4 regions of the Bradyrhizobium sp. SHOUNA76 genome follow, and region 4 is predicted to be linked to each of the others. Evidence: predicted binding sites of a transcription regulator. Region 4 holds the regulator's gene; each other region holds the start of a gene.
What was found. The regulator PhoB, encoded in region 4, activates phosphate uptake and scavenging genes when phosphate is short. The targets are predictions, from matches to a motif close to TGTCATNNANCTGTCAT.
Positions count from the first base shown of each region.

Region 1 (4,623 bases), on a different contig from region 4:
TGGGAGGGACGGCCCTCCTGCTCATCAGCCTATAGCCGCGGGGACGACCCTGCCTTGAACGGAGGGTCGTCATGGCCTGGAGCATCCTGTTCGTCGCCGGTCTTCTCGAGATTATCTGGGCGATCGGCCTGAAATATACCGAAGGCTTTACCAGGCTTGTTCCGTCCGTCGTCACGCTCGCGGCCATGGCCGGCAGCGTCATCCTGCTCGGACTTGCTCTCAAGTCGCTCCCCGTCGGAACCGCCTATGCTGTCTGGACCGGCATTGGCGCCGTCGGCACCGCGACGCTGGGCATCGTCCTGCTCGGCGAACCGGTCACGGCCCTCCGCCTTGCCAGCATCGCCCTGATCGTCGCCGGGATTGTCGGGCTGAAGCTCGTTACTTGACGAAGATCTTGACCGCCCACCAGGTCAGCGCCGCGACGATGGCCGAGGCGGGGATCGTGATCACCCAGGCGTAGACGATCGAGCTTGCGACGTTCCAGCGGACCGCCGAGACGCGGCGGGCGGCGCCGACGCCGACGATGGCACCGGTGATGGTGTGGGTGGTCGAGACGGGAACCCCGAGATAGGTCGCCATGAACAGGGTCGCGGCGCCTCCGGTCTCGGCGCAAAAGCCCTGCATCGGCGTCAATTTCGTGATGCGCAGGCCCATAGTGCGGACGATGCGCCAGCCACCCATCAGCGTGCCCAGCGCCATCGCCGCCTGGCAGGAGAGCACCACCCAGAACGGCACCGAGAACTCGCTGCCGAGATGGCCCTGCGAGTACAGCAGCACCGCGATGATGCCCATGGTCTTCTGCGCGTCGTTGCCGCCATGGCCGAGCGAATAGAGCGAGGCGGAGGCAAATTGCAGAATACGGAAGGCGCGGTCGACCGCGAATGGCGTCGAGCGCACCGAGGCCCAGGACACGATCGCCACCAGCACCATCGCGAGCAAAAAGCCGATCAGCGGCGACAGCACGATCGCCAGCACCGTCTTGGTCAATCCGCTCCACACCGCGGCAGAAATCCCCGCCTTGGCCATGCCGCCGCCGACGAGCCCGCCGATCAGCGCGTGCGACGATGAGGACGGGATGCCGAGCGCCCAGGTCACGAGGTTCCAGACGATGGCGCCGACCAGCGCCGCGAAGATCACCTGGGCATCGACGATCGCGGGATCGATGATGCCGGTGCCGATGGTCTGGGCGACGTGCAGCCCGAACACCATGAAGGCGACGAAATTGAAGAACGCGGCCCAGATGACCGCGAATTGCGGCCGCAGCACGCGGGTCGAGACGATGGTCGCGATCGAATTGGCGGCGTCATGCAGGCCGTTCAGGAAGTCGAACAGCAGCGCGACGGCGATCAAGCCGACCAAGACGGGAAGACCTAACGCGGCATCCACAGCGCGGCCCCTGTCCTAGACTTGCTCGATGACGATGCTGTTGATCTCGTTCGCAACGTCGTCGAAGCGATCGGCCACCTTCTCGAGGTGGTCGTAGATCTCGACGCCGACGATGAAGTCCATCGCACTGCCGTCGCGATGCTTGAGAAACAGCTCCTTCAGCCCGATGTCGTGGAGATCGTCGACGCGGCCCTCCAGCTTGCCAAGCTCTTCGGTGATGGCGGTCAGCATGGCCACATTCGGGCCGATCGATTGCATCAGCGGCAGCGCACGGCCGACCAGATTGGCGCATTCGATCAGAAGCCCGCCGATCTCGCGCATCGGCGGCTCGAAGGTACGGACCTCGAACAGCATCACGGCCTTGGCGGTCTGCTGCATCTGGTCGATGGCGTCGTCCAGCGACGTGATCAGGTTCTTGATGTCGCCGCGATCGAACGGGGTGATGAAGGTGCGGCGCACCGCCGTCAGCACCTCACGGGTGATGTTGTCGGCGTCGTTCTCGAACTGGTTGACGCGCTGACAATAGACCGGCGTCTCCTCGCCCCCGTTGAGCATGCCCTGGAGCGCGATCGAACCCTGGATCACCGTCTGGGCATGCCGGTCGAACAGGTCGAAGAACCGTTCTTCCTTTGGCAGGAAAGCACGAAACCATCGCATCATGGGGATAGGCTACCGGTTGGAAATGGCCCGGCCCGAGGGGCCGTCATGAACCTGTCATAGACCATTTTCGATCCGCGTGCGTGTCATCTCACGCCCGCGGAGCCGGATCATCCACCGGATTATCGCACCATTGGAATTGGTGCGATATCAATCACTTAAAGGGATCGCCGGAAGTAATGCGCGATTTCACCAATGACGCCGCGGCGGAAGGTGAGCACGCAGACCACGAAGATCGAGCCCTGGATCACCGTCACCCACTGGCCGAAACCGGCGAGATATTGCTGCATGGCGATGATCACGAAGGCGCCGACCACGGGGCCGAAGACGGTGCCGAGGCCACCGACCAGCGTCATCAGCACGACTTCGCCTGACATCGACCAATGGACGTCGGTGAGCGAGGCGTTCTGCGCCACGAATACCTTCAGCGCACCGGCAAAACCGGCCAGCGTTCCCGACAGCACGAAGGCGAGGAACTTGTACTGATCGGTCCGGTAGCCGAGCGAGATCGCCCGCGGCTCGTTCTCGCGGATCGCCTTCAGCACCTCGCCAAACGGCGAGTTGATGATGCGGAAGATCAGCAGGAAGCCGGCGAGGAACCCGACCAGCACGACGTAATAGAGCACCGTCGGCTTGGACAGATCCAAGATGCCGAACATATGTCCCTGCGGGATGCCCTGGATGCCGTCCTCACCATGGGTAAACGGGGCCTGGAGGTAGATGAAGTACAGCAGCTGCGACAGTGCCAGCGTGATCATCGAGAAATAGATGCCCTGGCGACGGATCGAGATAAAGCCGGTGATGATCGAGAGCACGAAAGCCGCGGCGATGCCGACGAGGATGCCGAGTTCGGGCGGCAACGCCCACACCTTCAGCGCATGCGCGCTGCAATAGCCGGCGGTCCCCAGGAACATCGCATGGCCGAATGACAACAGGCCGCCATAGCCGATCAGCAGATTGAAGGCGCAGGCGAGCAGCGCGAAGCACAGCGCCTGCATCACGAAGAACGGGTAGACTCCCGTGAATGGCACCGACGCCAGCAGCAGCGCCATCAGTGTGAACGCGATCAGCTCGTCGCGCATGGCGCGAGGGGTCGCCCGCAGCGTGTCGTCCGTCAGGGTTGTCATATCAGGCCGCCCTTCCCGTCAATCCCGTTGGCTTCACCAAGAGTACCAGCACCATCAACACGAACACGACGGTGTTGGAGGCCTCGGGGTAGAAATACTTGGTCAGACCCTCGATCACGCCGAGCGCGAAGCCGGTGATGATGGAGCCCATGATCGATCCCATGCCGCCGATCACGACCACCGCGAACACGACGATGATGAGATCCGCGCCCATCAGCGGCCGCACCTGGTTGATCGGCGCCGAGAGCACGCCCGCGAGCGCCGCAAGGCCGACGCCGAGGCCGTAAGTGAGCGTGATCATGCGCGGCACGTTGATGCCGAAGGCGCGCACCAGCGTCGGATTTTCGGTGGCGGCACGCAGGTAAGCGCCGAGCTGCGTCTTCTCGATCAGGAACCAGGTCGCGAGACACACCACCAGCGAGAACACGACCACCCAGCCGCGATAGACGGGTAAGAACATGAAGCCGAGGTTCATGCCGCCCTTGAGCTGGTCCGGAATGGCGTAAGGCAGGCCGGACGAGCCGAAATAGTTCTGGAACACGCCCTGCACGATCAGCGCGATGCCGAAGGTCAGGAGCAGGCCGTAGAGGTGATCGAGCCCGGTCAGCCATTGCAGCATGGTCCGTTCCAGGATCATGCCGAAGATGCCGACGATGATGGGCGCCAGCAACAGCGCCCACCAGTAGTTGATGCCGCCGAGGTTGAGGAGGAAATAGGCGACGAAGGCGCCCATCATGTAGACCGCGCCATGGGCGAAATTGATGATGTTGAGCATGCCGAAGATCACGGCAAGCCCGAGACTGAGCAGCGCGTAGAACGAGCCGTTGATCAGTCCCACCAGTAACTGTGCGTAGAGAGCCTGCATCGGGATTAGCTTCCGCCACCAAAATGAAAGCCCGCCAGCGGCACGACCGCGCGGCGGGCCACGAGAGTTACTTCTTCACCAGCGGACAGACGCTCTCGGAGAGCGGCCGGAACGCCTGGTCCGCGGGGACGGTGCCCACCAGCTTGTAGTAGTCCCACGGCCCCTTCGACTCCGAGGGCTTCTTGACCTCGAACAGGTAGGCCGGGTGAATCTTGCGGCCATCGACCCGGATACTGCCCTGGCCGAACAGCGGATCGTCGGTCGGCATCGACTTCATCTTCTCGACCGCCTTGGCGCCGTCATGCGGATTGCCGCCCATCGCCTCCAGCGCCTTGAAGTAATGGATCAGCCCCGAATAGACACCGGCCTGCACCATCGAAGGCATCGCCTTGTTCTTCATGCGCTCGGAAAAGCGCTTGGCGAAGGCGCGCGTTCCGTCGTTGAGATCCCAATAGAAGGTCTCGGTGAAATTGAGCCCTTGCGCCACGTTGAGTCCCAGCGAATGAACATCGGTGATGAACAAGAGCAGTCCGGCAAGCTTCTGCCCGCCGGCAACGATGCCGAACTCGGCGGCCTGCTTGATCGAAT
Region 1 covers NZ_JALBHA010000042.1:14,286-18,908, reverse strand. The annotation lists gene sugE (quaternary ammonium compound efflux SMR transporter SugE) at 72-386, shown strand; gene MOV74_RS08500 (inorganic phosphate transporter) at 379-1,386, opposite strand; gene MOV74_RS08495 (DUF47 domain-containing protein) at 1,402-2,046, opposite strand; gene MOV74_RS08490 (branched-chain amino acid ABC transporter permease) at 2,202-3,170, opposite strand; gene MOV74_RS08485 (branched-chain amino acid ABC transporter permease) at 3,172-4,035, opposite strand; gene MOV74_RS08480 (ABC transporter substrate-binding protein) at 4,103-4,623, opposite strand, start outside.
Region 1: a site for PhoB is predicted at 2,088-2,104, ahead of MOV74_RS08495 (DUF47 domain-containing protein). Genes of this name have one in related genera too.

Region 2 (4,623 bases), on a different contig from region 4:
TTCTCGTCGCCAAGGAAGGCGTCCAGAACCTCCATCTTCGACCGGCGGTGCGCCTCTTCCAGGGCCGCAATGAGGATCGGAAACGTCAGTACTCTGGTGACTTCGGCATCGGAGACAAAGCGCAAGGCAAGATCCTCATGGACGGCCGGCACTTGCCCATAAACCCGCGCGGCGGGTTCCGCAACGAATCTTCGGTCGGGACTGCCCGGACTTGATCCGCGTCAAAATCTCCTTTCCCCGATCAGCCTAAATGGGACTAGAGTGCTGCGGGGCAGCAGGAGGCGCCATGTCTACTTATGTCGTCAGGTTCATGAAGAACGTGCTCGGCGAATACGGCCGGCAGTGCGAGGTCTGTCAGGGCACGCTCGAGATCGACGCCGCGGACGAGGACGAGGCCACGGAGCGGGCGAAGGCAAAGTTCTGCGAGGACCAGGCGTTGCATCATTGGTCGCTGCATGCCGACCGTATCCAGGTCAGACCGGCTGACTTTCCGTCCTGAGTTCTAGCGGCCCGGCGCTGTGACGGGTGGCGGCGCCGTCGTCCCGGCGCCGAGCGATCGCTGCACCATGACGGTGTCGGACCAGCGGCCGTGGCGATAGGCGACGCCGCAGAGCAGACCGGCGCGCGCGAAGCCGAACTTTTCGTGCAGCGCCAGCGAGGGCGCGTTGTCGGCGTCGATATAGCCGATCATCTGGCGGAAGCCGGCCGCCGCACAAGCATCGATCAATTCCTGCAGCAGCAGTCGTCCGACCCCGCGGCCGAGTTGCTCGTGGTGAACGTAGATCGAATGCTTGGCGGTGTAGCGATAGGCCGGCCGCTTGCGGAACTGCACGGCGTAGGCATAGCCAACCACCTCGCCGCGAAAGGTCGCGACCAGGTGCGGCAGGCGGGTCTGCTTCAGGTTCTTGCGCCGGTCGCGCAAATCGTCCGGCTCGGGCGCGCCGGTTCCCTCGACTTCGCGGGGTACGCCGTTGCGGACGTGGTGGCGGTAGATCGCCAGCATCGCCTCGACGTCGCTCTCACGTGAGGTGCGGACCAGGACCGCCTCGTCGTCCGCACGTGCCATTGCCGTTTCGTTCATTCGCACCTACTCGGCAACGACGTAAGTGTACAGCCCGATCCTCCCCTGAGCATCGACCTCCTTGTAGATGCCCTGGATCTCGACGTCGAAGCCCGGAAAGGTGTTGAAGCAGGTCTCGAACATCTTGAGATAATCCACCATGGGCTTGGCCCGTTCGTTCAGCCGCTCGCCCGGAACGATGGTGGCGATGCCGGGCGGATAGACCACGAAGGGCGTGGTGGCGATGCGGCCCCCAATGGCCTCGATCGGCAGATAGTCGACGTCGTTCTTGAACAGGTAGCGCGCGGCATCGCGCGGCGACATCGCGATCTCAGGCATATGCTCGGGCATGAACTGCCGCGCCTGGAGCGCGCTGACGTCGGCGGCACGGAAGAAGCGGTGCATCTCGCTGCAGAGGTCGCGCAGGCGCACGCCGGCATAGCGCGCTTGCCGACGTTGGTAGAACTCCGGGATGACGTCCGCCAGCAGCGCATTGTCGTCGTGCAGGCGCTTGAATGCGACGAGGCCGGAGATCAGCGTTCCGGCCTTGCTCGCCTCGACTCCGGGGGTGAGCAGGAAGAGCAGGGAGTTGAGGTCGTTCTTCTCGGGGACGATGCGGTTTTCGCGCAGGTACTGCGCGACGACCGGCGCGGGGATGCCGTGCTCGACATAGGCCCCGGTGGTGCGGTCGAAGCCGGGGGTCAGCAGCGTCAGCTTGTTCGGGTCGGTCATGGCAAAGCCCTCGGTGAGGCCGGGGAAGCCATGCCAGTTGCTGTCCGGGGAGAGCTGCCACAGCGTGGGATTGGTGGCGAGCTCGTCGGTGGAGAGCGTCTCCCAGGCAACGTTGTGCGCAGCGCCGGGGCGGCTGACGTCGGGAATCGCGACGCGATCGGGAACGAACGGCTCGAAGAACCAGCGCCGGTCCGGATTCTGCTCCTTCTCCTCGAATTCGCGGCGCATCGCGCGGATCTTCTTGCGCAACTCGATGCCGAGCCGGATCGTGTCGTCCCACAGCACCTCGCCGGAGCGGCCCTTCATCATCTGCGCGCCGACGTCGAGGGAGGCGAACAGGGGATAGAACGGCGAGGTGGAAGCGTGCTGCATGAAGCTCTCGTTGAAGCGGCGATGCTCGACGCGCCGCTTCTGGCCGCGGATGTGGCGGTCCTTGATGTGAATCTGCGAGGCCTGCGAGAAGCTGGCGAGCTGCTTGTGGGTCGACTGCGTCGCGATGATGCCGGGCGCCTCGGGGGGAAGATTGGACAGGCCCATGGCAAAGCGGCCGGCATAGAGCGGGTGGAACTTCATGAAGCCGGCCCAGGCCTCGTCGAACAGGATGTATTCGCAGAGATGGCCGATGCGTTTCAGGATCATCTCGGCGCTGTGAATCGTGCCATCATAGGTGCATTGCTCGACGACAGCCACGCGGAACGGCCGCTCCTTGCGCCAGGCGTCGCGATCCCCAACCAGCGGATGGTTACGGATCGCCTCGCGCAAGGCCTTCTCGTCGAGCATGTCCCAGCGCATCGGGCCGATCAGGCCCCAGGCGTTGCGGATGGTCGGGACGTAGACCGGGACGCCGCCGTTGATCATCAGCGCGCCGTGATGGGCGGCCTTGTGGTTGTTGCGGTCGAACAGCACGAGATCGCCGTCGGTGACGAGCGCGCCGAGCGCGACCTTGTTCGAGGTCGAGGTGCCGTTGAGCACGAAATAGGTCTTTTCCGCGCCGAAGATCTGGGCGGCTTCCTTCTGCGCCCTCAGCGCGGGACCTTCATGGGTGAGGAGGTCGCCGAGGTCGAGCACGGAATTATCGAGGTCGTCGCGGAACACGGATTCGCCGAGATGCTCGACGAACACGCGTCCGATCGGGCTGCGGTTGTAGAACACGCCGCCATTGTGACCGGGGCAGGTCCAGAGCTGGTTGCCTTCCTCGGCATAGTCGACCAGCGCGCCGAAGAACGGTGTCTTGAGCGTCTCGGCATATTGCTTGAGCCGGCTGATCAGGTTCTTGGCGATGAAGGTCGGCGTCTCCTCGGACAGGAAGACATAGCCGTCGATGAAGTCGAGCACCTCGACCGGCAAATCCTCGAAGCGCTTGCGCCGGATCAGCAGGATGATCGGAAAGTCGAGGCCGCGGCGCCGCATCAGGTTGATCAGCGCCGAGGTCTTGCCCTCCAGGCCCTTCTTGCCCCAGTCCACCACCATGCAGCCGATCGCGGCATCGGTCTGCACCGCCATCTCGGCGTCTTCGAGCTTGCGGGCCCGGACCACCTCGAAGCCGGAGCGCTGGATCTCCTCGATGATCTGGTTGAAGCGGACGCCCTCGAGATCGTCGGCGTCGAACACAGGTGCGGCGAACAGGAAGTTGAAGCGCTTGAAATAGTCCATGTCGGGTCCCGAATGTGCGGAGAGACACAGCTCTCGGCACATTCGATGACAATTCGATGACAGCGGCCAGGGATGGGCTCGGTCGCGTTTGCGGAAGGGGAGAGCCGCTAGCGCTTTGCCTCGCCGAACACCACCGTGGGTACTGCGCGGTTGACGATTTCGCGTAGCGCGAAGCTCGATTGCACGCGCGCGACGCGCGGCAGTCGGGACAGCTCGGTGCGGTGGATACGCTCGAAATCCTGGATGTCGCGGGCAAGCACGATGAGAATGTAGTCGTCTGTCCCCGACATTAGGAAGCAACGCACGACGGAAGGGCATTTCACGACCTCCGCCTCGAACGCCTTCAGCGCCTCGTCGCTCTGGCTCTCCAGTGCGATGCGAACCAGCACGGTTGTGGTGAGGCCGAACTGGGCGAGGTCGAGCGCGGCGCGGTAGGCCTGGATGTAGCCCTCGTCCTCGAGCGCCTTCTGCCGCCGTGCCAGCGCCGTGCTTGATAGCCCGACCTTGTTGGCAAGCTCGGTGTGGCTGGCACGCGCATTGGTCGTGAGTTCCGCGAGGATTGCGAGGTCTTTCCGGTCGAGGGGCAAGGTTTCGTTTCCAGCGTGAAGGGGAGCTTCAGCGCCGGAAACCGGCGCGGGTCTGCCGAAACTAGCGGATATTTGCACGAAACCAAACCGGCCCCGTCGTTACGATGAGGAACAGAATCAAGGCGTCGGCAAAGGAGCCCGGAAGATGCGTGTCGGTGTGCCCAAGGAGATCAAGGTACAGGAATATCGCGTCGGGCTCACCCCGGGCGCCGTCCGTGAATATGTTGCAGCCGGGCACCAGGTGATGGTCGAGACCGGCGCCGGCGGCGGCATCGGCGCGTCCGATGAGGTGTATCGGCGGGCAGGGGCCACCATTGCCGAGAGCGCCCGCGACATCTTTGCCAAGTCCGACATGATTGTGAAGGTGAAGGAGCCACAGAAGAGCGAATGGGCCCAGCTCCGAGAAAGCCAGATTCTATTTACCTATCTTCATCTTGCGCCGGATCCGGAGCAGGCCAAGGGCCTGGTTGCCTCCGGCTGCACCGCGATCGCCTATGAAACCGTCACGGACGCGAATGGTCACCTCCCGCTGCTCGCGCCGATGAGCGAAGTCGCCGGGCGCCTCGCCGTCGAGGCCGCCGGCGCCGCGCT
Region 2 covers NZ_JALBHA010000088.1:11,994-16,616, forward strand. The annotation lists gene MOV74_RS13130 (ornithine cyclodeaminase family protein) at 1-125, opposite strand, end outside; gene MOV74_RS13135 (hypothetical protein) at 287-499, shown strand; gene MOV74_RS13140 (GNAT family N-acetyltransferase) at 503-1,081, opposite strand; gene MOV74_RS13145 (Orn/Lys/Arg decarboxylase N-terminal domain-containing protein) at 1,088-3,445, opposite strand; gene MOV74_RS13150 (Lrp/AsnC family transcriptional regulator) at 3,553-4,032, opposite strand; partial or broken gene MOV74_RS13155 (alanine dehydrogenase) at 4,178-4,623, shown strand.
Region 2: a site for PhoB is predicted at 3,491-3,507, ahead of MOV74_RS13145 (Orn/Lys/Arg decarboxylase N-terminal domain-containing protein). Genes of this name have one in related genera too.

Region 3 (4,623 bases), on a different contig from region 4:
CACCTTCTCGTTCACGAAATGGCCGATGTCGGTGTCCTTGTCGACGTAGAACTTCACAAGGAGGTCGTATTGGCCGGCCGTGGAGTAGATCTCGGAAGCGATCTCGGCTTCGGCAAGCGCATTGGCGACCGTATAGGACTGTCCGAGCTTGCATTTGATCTGGACGAAAAAAGGAACCATCGCGGGCACTCCGAAAGCGTATCTGGCGGCTAATAGGCCAAAACCGGTACGATTTAGCAAGCGGACTTGCCGGCCGCCAGATGCCGATCGGGCATTCAGGACGTCACGGCCGCCGCGGCAAATGCGTCTCTGAGCCGCTGGGCGAGCTCGACCTTGCGATAGGGCTTGGTCAGCACGATCGCCTGTGCAGGCGCACGGCCCTGCTCGACCAGGGTCTCCAGCGCGTAGCCCGAGGTGAACAGGACCGGCAGACCGGGACGAATCCGCCGCGCCTGATCGGAGAGCTCCCAGCCGTTCATGCCGCCCGGCATCACGATATCGGTGAACAGCAAGTCGATGCCGGGGTCAGTGCGCAGCTGCTGCAAGGCCTCCTTGCCGTTGACCGCGGCAACGACGCGATATCCGAGCGCTTCCACCCTGCGAATGACGGAGGAACGGACGAACGGATCGTCCTCGGCGATCAGAATCGTCTCGTATCCTCGCGGCGCCGCGTCCTCGCCATCGGACAGGTCGGCCTGCGATTGTCCGGTGTCCGCGCGCGGCAGATAGATTCGGACCGTCGTCCCAAGGCCGGTCTCGCTGTAGATCGAGACGTGGCCGCCTGATTGCTTCGCAAAGCCATAGACCATGCTGAGGCCGAGGCCCGAGCCCTTGCCGACGTCCTTGGTGGTGAAGAACGGCTCGAAGGCGCGTGCGCTGACGTCAGGTGTCATGCCTTCGCCGTCGTCGGTGATCGAGATCAACGCGTAAGCGCCGGCTGCGACTTCGGGGTGAAGGGTGCAATAGTCCTCGTCGATCGCGGTCAGCTCCGTGCTCAGCGTCAAATGTCCTCCTGCGGGCATGGCGTCCTGCGCGTTGAGCGCGAGGTTGAGCACGGCGGATTCGAGCTGGGCGCGATCGGCAAACGCCACGATCGTGCCGGGGCCGGTGCTCGTCCTGATCTCGATGTCTTCACGCAAGGTGCGCTTGAGCAGCTTGAACATGGAATCGAGCAGGCCGCGGCAATCGATCATCTGGGGCTGCAGCAACTGGCGGCGGCTGAATGCGAGCAGCCGCTGCGTCAGCTCGGCGCCCCGTTCGCCCGACTGGCAGATGTCGTCGGCAAAGCGCCGCAGATCGGGCCGAGCCTTGAGCTGCTCGCTCATGTGCTCGGCGTTGCCGATGATGACGGTGAGCAGATTGTTGAAGTCGTGAGCGATGCCTCCGGAGAGCTGACCGACCGTCTCCATCTTCTGCGCCTGCTGAAGCTGCTGCTCGGTCAGCTTGCGCGCGGTCAGGTCGTGGACGATGCCGACGAAGATCAATTCGCCGTCCTGCCGCGCCTGGCCGACCGACACGTCCATCGGAAAGGTCGATCCGTCCTTGCGCAGGCCGATGGCCTCGCCCGCGGTCGCGAAATAGCTCGCGTGGCTGTCGGGCCCGGCGCCCGCCTCGGGCATCAGCATCCCGACGTTGCGGCTCATCACCTCGTCGGCAGAGTAGCCGAACAAGCGCTCGCAGGCCGGATTGAACAGCAGGATGCGGTCCTGCGCATCCAACAGGATGACGCCGTCGACCGCGGTCTCGACGATTGCGGTGAGGCGCGCCACGCTCTCGCGCATCGCACGCTGCGCGTCCCTGACCTGCTGGAGCAGCAGCGTGGCGTCCCGGGTCTTGATTTCCTCCTCCTCGAGCGCGGCCTGGACCTGTCGTAGCTCGAACGGCGAGGGGATCGTCAGGATCTTCGGCAGCAGCGGCCAGAGCGCGCCCGCCGTGACCACGGATGCCACCGCGGTCGCCGCCTTGACGATGCCCTCGATGCCATAGATCGGAACCCAGAGCGTGTAGATCGACAGCACATGGGTCAGGCCGCACGCCATGATGAAGATCGCGAATGCCCAGTAGACCCAGCCGAATTTGAGGTCGCGCCGCTTGGTGACCAGAATCGCGAGGGCGAACGGGATCGAAAAATAGGCGGCGGCGATGCAGGCGTCGGCAACGACGTGAAGCCAGATCAGCTCAGGCTCCCATAACAGGCAGATGCCGTGCGGCGAAAGCATGGACGAGTCGAGGAGACGTTCAAAAAAGGCCCACATCGTTCCACCCAAAGATTCCGTTCCAGGCGGCTTGTGGGCCGGGGCGGCCCGCAGCATCGGTGAATGGTTCCACCACCTGACGTCTCACACATCGGCGAAGCAGTTCGCGACTATACCAAGGGTCCGGCGCGGTTGCATTTTCAAGCCCGCACCATTGCGGCGCGAAGCCCGCAATGTCCGCCTGATTCGGCCTGCGCCACGGTGTCGCGAATCACCGTCGGCTGCGGCCCGGCGCGCTTGCCGGTGTTCCACGGTCGCGCTAGGACAGGCCATGGCGGTGTCCGTATCCAGCAAATGTGTCCGGCGATGACGACCCCGGTCGCCCTCACCATCGCCGGCTCCGATTCGAGCGGCGGCGCCGGCATCCAGGCCGACCTGAAGACTTTTGCCGCGCTCGGCGTCTATGGCGCTTCCGCCATCACGGCACTGACGGCTCAGAACACGCGCGGCGTCACCGGCATTCATGCCGTGCCAGCCGACTTCGTCACCGCGCAGATCGATGCCGTGTTCGCCGATCTCGAGGTCGGTGCCGTGAAGATCGGCATGGTGGCCCAGGTCGCCAGCATCGATGCGATTGCGGCGGCGCTTTCGCGCTGGCAACCGGGGCATGTGGTGCTCGATCCCGTGATGGTGGCGACATCGGGTGACCGCCTGCTGGCGTCCGAAGCCGTCGACGCCCTGCGCACCAGGCTGATGCCGCTGGCGTCCGTGATCACGCCCAATCTGCCGGAGGCCGCGGCTCTGCTCGACGAGCCGATCGCGGCAAGCGAGGCTGAGATCGAAAAGCAGGGGCGGCGCCTGCTGGCGCTCGGCTGCCGTGCGGTCCTGATCAAGGGCGGGCACGGCGAGGGCAGGGAGAGCACCGACTATCTCATCGATGCCGACAACACGATCGCGCTCGCCGCGCCCCGCGTTGCGACCCGCAACACCCATGGCACCGGCTGCTCGCTGTCTTCGGCAGTCGCGGCGGGGCTGGCCAAAGGCGAGGATCTCGGAAGCGCCGTGCGCAACGCCAAGGCCTGGATCACCGCCGCGATTGGCGCTGCCGACCGCTTCAGCGTCGGCCGCGGCCACGGCCCGATTCATCATTTCCACAAGTTCTACTGACGCGGGCTTGCTCAACCTCTCCCGCAAGCGGGAGAGGGAGCGCACCTGCTCTCGCGGTTTCCAGTGTCAATCTGACCCTAGGCACCCCCTGCGGCGCCATGTCGCCTGATTGTCGCATGCGACTGATATTCGCGGGGTGGGCGAGGCAAGGCGTGATTCGTATCTGAAGGTGCCTCAAAAGTTCAATCAGTCATCCCCCTGTCACGGGACATTGTTACAGGCTGGCGCATGGGAAGTTACGATGTGAGTGACGAGAGCCCGGAGCGGCGCTTTCGCACGTTGTTCATCTCCGACGTTCATCTCGGGGCCCGCGGTTCTCAAGCCGATCTTCTGCTCGACTTCCTGCGCTATCATGATGCCGACACGATCTATCTCGTCGGCGACATCGTCGACGGCTGGGCGCTGAAATCGAGCTGGAACTGGCCGCAATCCCACAACGACCTCGTGCAGAAGCTGCTGCGCAAGGCGCGCAAGGGCGCCAAGGTCGTCTACATCCCCGGCAATCACGACGAGTTCCTGCGTAACTATTACGGCACGCATTTCGGCGGCATCGACGTGGTCGAGAACACCGTCCACACCGGCGTGGACGGCAAGCGTTATCTCGTCATCCACGGCGACATCTTCGATCTCGTGGTGCAGAACGCGCGCTGGCTCGCCCATCTCGGCGACAAGGCCTATGACTTCGCGATCCAGATGAATCGCTTCGTCAACTTCTTCCGCCGCTTATTCGGCGTGCCCTATTGGTCGCTGTCGCAATGGGCCAAGCAGAAGGTCAAGAACGCCGTCAATTATATCGGCGCGTTCGAGCAGGCGCTTGCCGCCGAGGCGCGGCGCCACGACGCCGACGGCGTGATCTGCGGCCACATCCACTACGCCGTGATCCGCGACGAGGGCGGCATTCGCTACATGAATTGCGGCGACTGGGTCGAGAGCTGCACCGCGCTCGTGGAGCACGACGACGGTCATTTCGAGATCATCACCTGGGCGGATCATCTGCAGAAGCCGGCAGCCGTCCCGCAGGTTGCAGCCAGAGCTGCATAGAAGAGGCCGCCTGATGCGCATTCTGGTCGCGACCGACGCCTGGCACCCGCAAGTCAACGGTGTGGTTCGGACGCTGACCAAACTCGCCGACGCTGCCGAGACGCTCGGTGTCGAATTCACGTTCCTGACGCCGCAATCGTTCCGCACCTTCGCGATGCCGAGCTATCGCGACGTGCGGCTGGCGATGCCGCGCCCGGCGCGGATCGCCAAGCTGATCGAG
Region 3 covers NZ_JALBHA010000139.1:8,001-12,623, forward strand. The annotation lists gene MOV74_RS16835 (Lrp/AsnC family transcriptional regulator) at 1-180, opposite strand, end outside; gene MOV74_RS16840 (PAS domain-containing sensor histidine kinase) at 276-2,219, opposite strand; gene thiD (bifunctional hydroxymethylpyrimidine kinase/phosphomethylpyrimidine kinase) at 2,562-3,362, shown strand; gene MOV74_RS16850 (UDP-2,3-diacylglucosamine diphosphatase) at 3,591-4,403, shown strand; partial or broken gene MOV74_RS16855 (glycosyltransferase) at 4,417-4,623, shown strand, end outside.
Region 3: a site for PhoB is predicted at 3,551-3,567, ahead of MOV74_RS16850 (UDP-2,3-diacylglucosamine diphosphatase). Genes of this name have one in related genera too.

Region 4 (4,623 bases):
AAGGCCCCAGGATGGCTGGCCGGCAGCGAGGGAAAGGGTGCAATGACGGTTTTGACCTGGTCCGATGATCGCGTCGAGCAGCTGAAAAAGCTCTGGGAGGCCGGACTTTCGGCCAGCCAGATCGCAGCAGAGCTCGGCAATGTGACCCGCAATGCCGTGATCGGCAAAGTGCACAGGCTCGGTCTGTCCGGCCGCGCCAAGAGCCCTTCATCGGCAGCGCCCCGGCCGCGCAAGGCGCGTCCCGCGCAGCACATGATGCGGGTGACCCGCCCCATTGCGCGCGGCAACACCGCGCTGGCGCAGGCCTTCGAGGTCGAGGTGGAGGCAGAACCGGTCACCTACGACAACGTGGTGCCGATGAGCCAGAGGTTGTCGCTGCTGGAGCTGAACGAGGCGACCTGCCACTGGCCGGTCGGCGATCCCTCGAGCCCGGATTTCTTCTTCTGCGGCGGCAAGGCGCTCTCCGGCCTGCCCTATTGCGCCCAGCACTCGCGCGTGGCGTATCAGCCCGCAGCGGACCGTCGTCGTGCACCGGCCAAGCCGGGCCCGCGGTGAGTTAGCGAATTAGTTGACTAAGGACGGCGCTGTCACGTGATGACGGCTCCAATTACTCGATGTCATCCCCGCCTAGTGCGCAATTTCGCACGGGGCGCGGGGATCCATAACCACAGGGCGCAATTGTTGCGCGAGATGGTCACTCCGAGTCTTCGCCAAACCACGTCCTGTGGTTATCGCGACGAGCGCAAGCGCTTGCGCGGAGGTCCCGGGCTCGCGCTGCGCGCGCCCCGGGAAGACACTGAGTGTGTCGCCGCAGCTCGCCAAACACCAGCCCGCAAACCTTACGTCTGCTCAGCCTTCGCGAAGCGATCGTCCAGCGCATAACCCGCGCCGCGGACGGTGCGGATCGGGTCCTGCTCGCGGCCGAGATTGAGCAGCTTGCGCAGGCGGCCGATATGGACGTCGACGGTGCGCTCGTCGATGTAGATGTCGCGGCCCCAGACGCTGTCGAGCAGCTGCTCGCGCGAGAACACGCGGCCGGGATGCTCCAGGAAGAACTCCAGCAGCCGATATTCGGTGGGGCCGAGATCGATCGGCCGGCCCGAGCGCGCGACGCGACGCTTGTCGCGATCGAGCTCGATGTCGCCATAGGCGAGCACGGTGGCGAGCCGCTCGGGGCTGGCGCGCCTGAGCAGCCCCTTCACGCGCGCCAAGAGCTCCGGCACCGAGAACGGCTTGACGATGTAGTCGTCGGCGCCGGTCGCAAGACCACGTACACGCTCGCTCTCCTCGCCGCGCGCGGTGAGCATGATGATCGGCAGCTGCTTGGTCTCGGGACGGGTGCGCAGGCGGCGGCACAGCTCGATGCCTGACAGGCCGGGCAGCATCCAGTCGAGCACGATCAGGTCGGGAATGTGCTCCTTGAGGCGGGTGTCGGCGTCGTCGCCGCGCATGACCGTCTCGACGTCATAGCCGTCGCCTTCGAGGTTGTAGCGAAGAAGCTCGGTGAGAGCTTCCTCGTCCTCAACCACCATAATGCGTGCGCCCATGGTGTCGTCGCTCCTTGAGGTCTTCAGCTATTCGGGATCGTCGTGGCGAAGGTGGTCATGTCGCCCTTCGGCCGCTTGTCGGTGATCGCCTGGCCCTCGATCATGTAGAACACGGTCTCGGCGATGTTGGTGGCGTGGTCGCCGATCCGCTCGATGTTCTTGGCGCAGAACATCAGATGGATGCAGAACGAGATGTTGCGCGGATCCTCCATCATGTAGGTGAGGAGCTCGCGGAACAGCGAGGTGCAGATCGCGTCGACTTCCTCGTCGCCCTTCCACACCGCCATCGCCGCCGGCAGATCGTGCGCGGCATAGGCGTCCAGCACCGACTTGACCTGCTGCTGCACGAGGTCGGTCATGTGCTCCAGGCCGCGGAACAGCTTCAGCGGATGGAAGTCGGTCTCCAGCGCGGCGACCCGCTTGCCCATGTTCTTGGCGAGGTCGCCGATCCGCTCGAGGTCGGTCGCAACGCGCATGGCGCCGACGATCTCGCGCAGATCGACCGCCATCGGCTGGCGGCGGGCGATGGTGAGCACGGCGCGTTCCTCGATGCGTTTCTGCAGCGCGTCGAGCTCGGCGTCGATGGTGACGACGCGCTGGCCGAGCGCGACGTCGCGGCGGATCAGCGCGTCGACGGATTCGACGATCATGCGCTCGGCGATGCCGCCCATCTCGGCGACCAGGCGGGTGAGCTCCTGGAGGTCGGTGTCGAAAGCCTTGGCGGTATGTTCAGTACCCATGTTCCGTCTCCTCAGCCGAACCGGCCGGTGATGTAATCCTGCGTGCGCCGGTCGGTCGGCGACGTGAAGATCTTGCTGGTGTCGTCGAACTCGATCAGCTCGCCGAGATACATGAAGGCGGTCTTGTCGGAGACGCGCGCCGCCTGCTGCATGTTGTGGGTGACGATCGCGATCGTGTAGTTCTCGGACAGTTCCTGGATCAGCTCCTCGACCTTGGCGGTCGAGATCGGATCGAGTGCCGAGCAGGGCTCGTCGAACAGGATCACCTCGGGCCGCACCGCGACGGTGCGCGCGATGCAGAGGCGCTGCTGCTGACCGCCGGAGAGCGACAGGCCGGAGGCGTTGAGCTTGTCCTTGACCTCGTTCCAGAGCGCGCCGCCGCGCAGCGCCTTCTCGACGCGGTCATCCATCTCGGACCTCGAGATCTTCTCGTAGAGGCGGATGCCGAACGCGATGTTCTCGTAGATCGTCATCGGGAACGGCGTCGGCTTCTGGAACACCATGCCGACCCGGGCGCGCAGCAGATTGAGGTCGAGCCTGGGGTCGAGGATGTTGGTCTGGTCGAGCATCAGCTGGCCGGTGGCGCGCTGGCCCGGATAAAGATCATACATCCGGTTGAAGATGCGCAGCAGGGTCGACTTGCCGCAACCGGACGGGCCGATGAAGGCCGTGACGCGGTTGGCGCCGAGCGTCAGGTTGATGTTCTTCAGCGCGTGGTGCTCGCCGTAATAGAAGTTGAGGTTGCGCGCGGTGACCTTGGCCGGTGCCTCGGGCAGCGGCTGCGAGCCGGGATGAACGGTCGGCGCGCTCACGGAAACAGACATTTCGCTCATTTTGCAGTCCTCTCGGCGCCGATGATGCGCGCGCCAATGTTCAGGGCAAGCACGGTCAGGGTGATCAGCAGCGCGCCGCTCCAGGCGAGCTGCTTCCAATAGGCGTAGGGGCTCTGGACGAAATTGTTGATGGTGACCGGCAGGTTGGCCATCGTCTTGTCCAGGCCGAGGCTGAAGAACTGGTTCGACAGCGCTGTGAACAGCAGCGGCGCGGTTTCGCCGGCGACGCGGGCGGTGGCGAGCAGCACGCCGGTGATGAGGCCCGAGCGCGCCGCGCGATAGGCGATGCGCTTGATCACCAGCGAACGCGGAAGGCCCAATGCGCTGGCGGCTTCCCGCAGCGGATTCGGCACCAGCAGCAGCATGTCCTCCGTGGTGCGCACCACCACCGGGATGACGATGACCGCGAGAGCCAGCGCGCCTGCGATCGCCGAGAAGCCGCGCATCGGTACCACCACCGCGCCATAGATGAACAGGCCGATGATGATCGAGGGCGCCGAGAGCAGGATGTCGTTGATGAAGCGGATCACCGAGGTCAGCTTGTCGTTGCGGCCGTACTCGGCGAGATAGGTGCCGGCGAACAGGCCGAGCGGCGCGCCGATGCCGACGCCGAGGACGGTCATGATGATCGAGCCGACGATGGCGTTGCGCAGGCCGCCCTCGGTCGAGCCGGGCGGCGGCGTGTCGGCGGTGAAGACCTGGAGATTCAGACCAGCGAGGCCGTTGTAGAGCAGCGTGGCCAGGATCAGCGCGAGCCAGGTGACGCCGAAGGCGGCCGCGGCGATGCAGAGCCCACGGATGACGAAGTCCTTGCGGCGGCGGCGCGAATAGATCGGATTGAGAGCCATGACGTTAGTTCCCCGCCTTCTTGTCCAACCGCATCAGCATCAGCCGCGCGGCGGCCAGCACGAAGAACGTCAGCACGAACAGCAACAGGCCGAGCAGGATCAGGCCGGACTGGTGCAGGCCGTCGCTCTCGGCGAACTCGGAGGCGATCGCCGCCGAGATCGTCGTCCCTGGCGCGAAGATCGAGGAGGAGATGCGGAACGAATTGCCGATGATGAAGGTCACCGCCATGGTCTCGCCGAGCGCGCGGCCCAGCGCCAGCATGACGCCGCCGATGATGCCGACCCGGGTGTAGGGGATCACCACGCTGCGCACGACTTCCCAGGTGGTGCAGCCGACGCCGTAGGCGGCCTCCTTCAGCACCGGCGGCACCGTCTTGAACACGTCGACCGAGATTGAGGTGATGAAGGGCAGCACCATGATGGCAAGGATCAGCGCGGCATTGAACGTGCTGAGATAGGACGGGGGACCTGCGAAGATCGCGCCCAGCACGGGGACGCCGTCGAAAATCCTGATCATGAAGGGCTGGAAGGTGTTGGCCAGGAACGGGCCCAGCACGAAGAAGCCCCACATGCCGTAGATGATCGAGGGAATGCCGGCGAGCAGCTCGATCGCCATGCCGATCGGGCGGCGCAGCCATTGCGGGCAGAGCTCGGT
Region 4 covers NZ_JALBHA010000277.1:2,619-7,241, reverse strand. The annotation lists gene MOV74_RS24225 (GcrA family cell cycle regulator) at 43-555, shown strand; gene phoB (phosphate regulon transcriptional regulator PhoB) at 840-1,547, opposite strand; gene phoU (phosphate signaling complex protein PhoU) at 1,571-2,287, opposite strand; gene pstB (phosphate ABC transporter ATP-binding protein PstB) at 2,299-3,120, opposite strand; gene pstA (phosphate ABC transporter permease PstA) at 3,117-3,968, opposite strand; gene pstC (phosphate ABC transporter permease subunit PstC) at 3,973-4,623, opposite strand, start outside.